Regions from separate parts of the Luteipulveratus halotolerans genome, predicted to be linked through region 2. Evidence: predicted binding sites of a transcription regulator. Region 2 holds the regulator's gene; the other holds the start of a gene.
The links. The regulator HrcA, encoded in region 2, represses chaperone genes, less so after heat shock. The targets are predictions, from matches to a motif close to TTNGCACTCGNNNNNNNCGAGTGCNAA.

Region 1 (2,199 bases), 620 kb from region 2:
CTCGACCGCCTGGTCGATACCGCGCTTGAGCGCGGCCGGACCGGCGCCCGCGGCGACGTTGCGCAGGCCCTCCTTGACCAGGGCCTGGGCGAGGACGGTCGCGGTCGTCGTACCGTCACCGGCGACGTCGTTGGTCTTGGTCGCGACCTCCTTGGCGAGCTGCGCGCCGAGGTTCTCGTACGGGTCGTCCAGCTCGACCTCGCGAGCGATGGTGACACCGTCGTTGGTGATCGTGGGGGCGCCCCACTTCTTGTCGATGACGACGTTGCGGCCCTTGGGGCCGAGCGTCACCTTGACCGCGTTGGCGAGGGCGTCGACGCCCCGCTCCAGCGACTTGCGCGCGGAGTCGTCGAACTCCAGCTGCTTAGCCATGTGGCTTCCTTTCGGAGTGGTCTCTCAGGGGGTGTACGACGGACGCCCCGGCCTCCCGGCCTGGGTGCAGGCGGGACCGGGGCGACCGTCGTACTGAAGGAGATCGGCGTCAGCCGACCGCTCGGAGGCGGTCGATCAGCCGATGACCGCGAGCACGTCGCGGGCCGAGAGGATGAGCAGCTCCTCGCCGGAGTACTTGACCTCGGTGCCGCCGTACTTGCTGTAGATGACCTTGTCGCCGACCTTGACGTCGAGCGGAACGCGCTGGCCGTTGTCGTCGATACGACCCGGACCGATGGCCAGGACCTCGCCCTCCTGGGGCTTCTCCTTGGCGGTGTCCGGGATGACCAGACCGGATGCGGTCGTCTGCTCGGCCTCGACCGACTTGACGACGATGCGGTCCTCGAGCGGCTTGATGTTCACCGACACGGTGTGACCTTCCTTGTGCGTGAAAGGCCTGCCCAGACGGGCAGGGATGGATGCGTGCCGCCTGGGTCGTGCCGACCGGTCGCGGGCGCCGCCGTCGCGGGGGTCGACGCTCGTACCGTGGCTGGCACTTGCCCCAGGCGAGTGCCAGGTCCGAATCTAAGTCGACGCTGGCACTCGGTCAACTCGAGTGCCAGAAGTGCTCTCTGCGGGTCGCGCTGCTCAGGTCGGCGGAACTGTCCGGGAGAAGCTGTCCATGGCCGTGACCGGTGCGGTCACGGCGGCAGCGTCCTTGTCGGTCGGGTCGGCCACCAGTCGTTGCGTGTAGGTCAGGGAGATGGTCGGTGACGCGTCGCTGTCGATGACGTACGCCGCCGTCGGACGAGTCACCGAGCTCGCCGACACCGCCGCCGTTCCCACGGTCCGCGACGGTGCGCCGACGTCGCTGACGGTGAGGTCGAGCCGGCCCGGGCCTGCCGCCCTGGCCTGCACGTCCTCGCCGCCTGCGGCGCTGATGGAGGGCACGGAGAACCGGGATGTGTGGGCCCGGGCGTCCCTGACCACCAGCCAGTCCTTGCCTGCGGGCGCCCAGCCCAGCCCCGCGACCCACGGCGCGCGCTCTGCCTGGAAGACGGGGACGAATCCTGTCGTCGTGTGCGGGGTCGTGCTCTCCGGGGGCGATGCGGAGTGGGAGGAGTAGTCACGGCCGCGGGCGATGTCCTCCCGCCCAGCGGACGTCGTGTGCACCTCGACCCCGGCCTCGTCGGGCGCGAGGATCACGGCCCGCGCCGAGCCGCCGTTGCTGCTGGGGTACACGCGCGGTGCGACGACGTAGCGGTGGCCGCCGACCACGACCGCGACCTCGCTCGGGACCTCGGTGCGCTGCGCAGCCGTGGCGCCGGGCCAGATGAACGGCGTCCTGGACCGTCAGCGGGACCGTCGCCCGGACGCGCACATCGAGCGCGTCGCCGTACGGCGCCTTGAACGCCACCGTCCCGGGCGCAAACCGGTGAGTCCCGGTGGGCGCGCTCCCGTCGGGAGGGGCCAGGGTGCGTACGGGCCCGCTGCCGTTGACCGTGAGCGAGCCCCGCACGGTGCCGGCCTTGTAGTAGGTGGACTCGGTGGCATTCGGACCGGACGTCCAGCTCACGTCGTACGAGCCGCTCAGCAGCGCCGCGTGAGCGCCTCGCACGAGCACCCACTCCTGACCGTGGGGCGCCCAGCCGAGTCCGGCGGCGTACGGCGTGCGCGTGACCAGCCCGCGACTCGCCGACCCGTACCAGTCGAAACCACTGTGCTCCGAAGCCCGGACCGATCCGGTCGCGCGGGCGTAGACCTCGCGGGTCTCCGTGCGATAAAGCCCGGCGAAGTCGCCCAGGACGCGGCGGCCGGACCAGGCGT
Region 2 (2,199 bases):
TCGACGAGCTCGGCGTCGTGCCGGCCCTCGACGAAGATCCGCGACCCCGATGCGACACGTGCGGGGGCGTCCTTGACGGCGACCGAGCCCGACGCCGTACGCGACGCTGCGGCTCGGGCGTCGGACAGCGCCTGCTTCGTGGACGCCGAGGTGGGTGCGGTGAGCTCGACCGGCTTGCCGTCGACCAGGAACCCCGGGCCCAGCGGAAACGCCTTGACCCTGCCGCGGCGATCCTCGAGGTGGACGACCTGCATGCCGCCGGCCTTCTCGACGCCGACGACTGCGCCACACCACCCGGTCTGGACCTCCTCGACGACCAGGTCGCGGACTGCTTCCATGGGCGTGGACCGGCCGCGCCGCGGGGCCTTCCAGTCGGTGCTGAGGACGTCGCTGCCGTATCGGTCGAAGCTCACCCGGTGAGGTTAGGTGGACCACGCGGCCGGCATGCGCCCGACACGCGCCGCGCGTACCAGCACGTAGACTTGGCACTCGGGCCACAGGAGTGCCAAGCACGAGACCAGGAGGTGAGCATGTCCGAGGAACGCCGGTTGCAGATCCTGCGAGCGATCGTCCAGGACTACGTCTCCACCTCCGAGCCGGTCGGCTCGAAGGCGCTGCTCGAGCGTCACCAGCTGGGTGTGAGCGCGGCGACGGTCCGCAACGACATGGCGGTCCTGGAGGACGAAGGCCTGATCTCCGCACCGCACACGTCGGCCGGACGCGTGCCGACCGATGCCGGCTACCGGCTCTTCGTCGACCGCCTCAGCCAGGTCAAGCCGCTCAGCCGCGGCGAGAAGGCCGCGATCCGTGAGTTCCTGGAGCACTCGGTCGACCTCGACGACGTCGTCGACCGCACCGCCAAGCTGCTCGCCTCCATCACCCAGCAGGTCGCGGTGATGCAGTACCCCTCGCTGTCGCGGTCGTCGGTGCGTCACATCGAGCTCGTGCCGCTCACCAGCCACCGGCTGATGGTCGTCCTGATCGTCTCGAGCGGTCGGGTCGAGCAGCGCGTCCTCGAGGTCTCCGAGGACCTGCTGACCTCGGAGGGTGAGACCCTCGTCGCCGACCTGCGTACGCGCCTCAACGCCGAGTCGTCGGGCCGCCTGCTCTCCGAGGCCGCACACGGCCTGGACGGCCTCGCCGAGGAGTTCGCCGAGGACGACCGCGCCACGGTGCGCGCCGTCGTCCAGGTGCTCACCGACGCGATGGCCGAGCAGCGCGAAGAACGCCTCGTGCTCGCCGGCACCGCCAACCTCGCGCGCACCGGCGGTGATGTCGTCCATCTCGCCCCGGTGCTCGACGCACTGGAACAACACGTCGTCCTGCTGCGTTTGCTCTCCACAGTGAACGTTGACGCGGCGGACGCCGTCGCGGTGCGCATCGGCGCGGAGAACCCCTACGAAGGCCTGCACAGCACGTCCATGGTGACCACGAGCTACGGCACCGGTGCGGTGGCCGGGCTCGGGGTGCTCGGCCCGACGCGCATGGACTACCCCTCGACCATGGCGGCCGTCCGCGCCGTCGCACGTTACGTCTCGGAGATCCTCGATCAGTGAACGACTACTACGCCACCCTCGGTGTCGCCCGCGATGCGAGCCAGGAGGAGATCAAGCGCGCCTACCGCAAGCTGGCGCGCAAGCTCCACCCTGACGTCAACCCCGGCGACGAGGCCGCCGAGGAGTTCAAGAAGATCTCGCAGGCGTACGACGTCCTCGGCGACGCCGAGAAGCGTCAGGCCTTCGACGTGGGCGCCGACCCCTACGGCCAGGCCGGTGCGGCGGGCTACGGGCAGGGCTTCTCGTTCAGCGACATCATGGACGCCTTCTTCGGCGGTCAGGCCGGTGGCGCGGCCCGCGGCCCGCGCTCGCGTCAGCAGCGCGGCCAGGACGCCCTCCTGCCTCTCGAGATCGACCTGAGCACCGCGGTCTTCGGCGGCAACGCCGACCTGGTCTTCGACACCGCGGTGCTGTGCCCGACCTGCTCCGGCAACGGCGCGCGTCCCGGCACCGGCACCCGCACCTGCGACGTCTGCCAGGGCAGCGGTCAGGTGCAGCAGATCCAGAAGTCCTTCCTCGGCCAGGTCATGACGACGCGCCCGTGCTCCAACTGCCGCGGGTTCGGCGAGGTCATCACCGACCCGTGCTTCGAGTGCTCGGGCGAGGGCCGCGTGCGCGACCGTCGCACGATGACGATCAAGGT

Region 1: a site for HrcA is predicted at 969-995, ahead of groES (co-chaperone GroES). Genes of this name have one in related genera too.

What each region holds. Positions count from the first base shown of each region.
Region 1 is NZ_LAIR01000002.1:2,674,240-2,676,438, forward strand. It holds gene groL (chaperonin GroEL) at 1-372, opposite strand, end outside; gene groES (co-chaperone GroES) at 508-801, opposite strand; gene VV01_RS23905 (hypothetical protein) at 1,021-1,578, opposite strand; gene VV01_RS13435 (hypothetical protein) at 1,499-2,199, opposite strand, start outside.
Region 2 is NZ_LAIR01000002.1:2,049,584-2,051,782, reverse strand. It holds gene VV01_RS10380 (DUF3097 domain-containing protein) at 1-413, opposite strand, end outside; gene hrcA (heat-inducible transcriptional repressor HrcA) at 531-1,556, shown strand; gene dnaJ (molecular chaperone DnaJ) at 1,553-2,199, shown strand, end outside.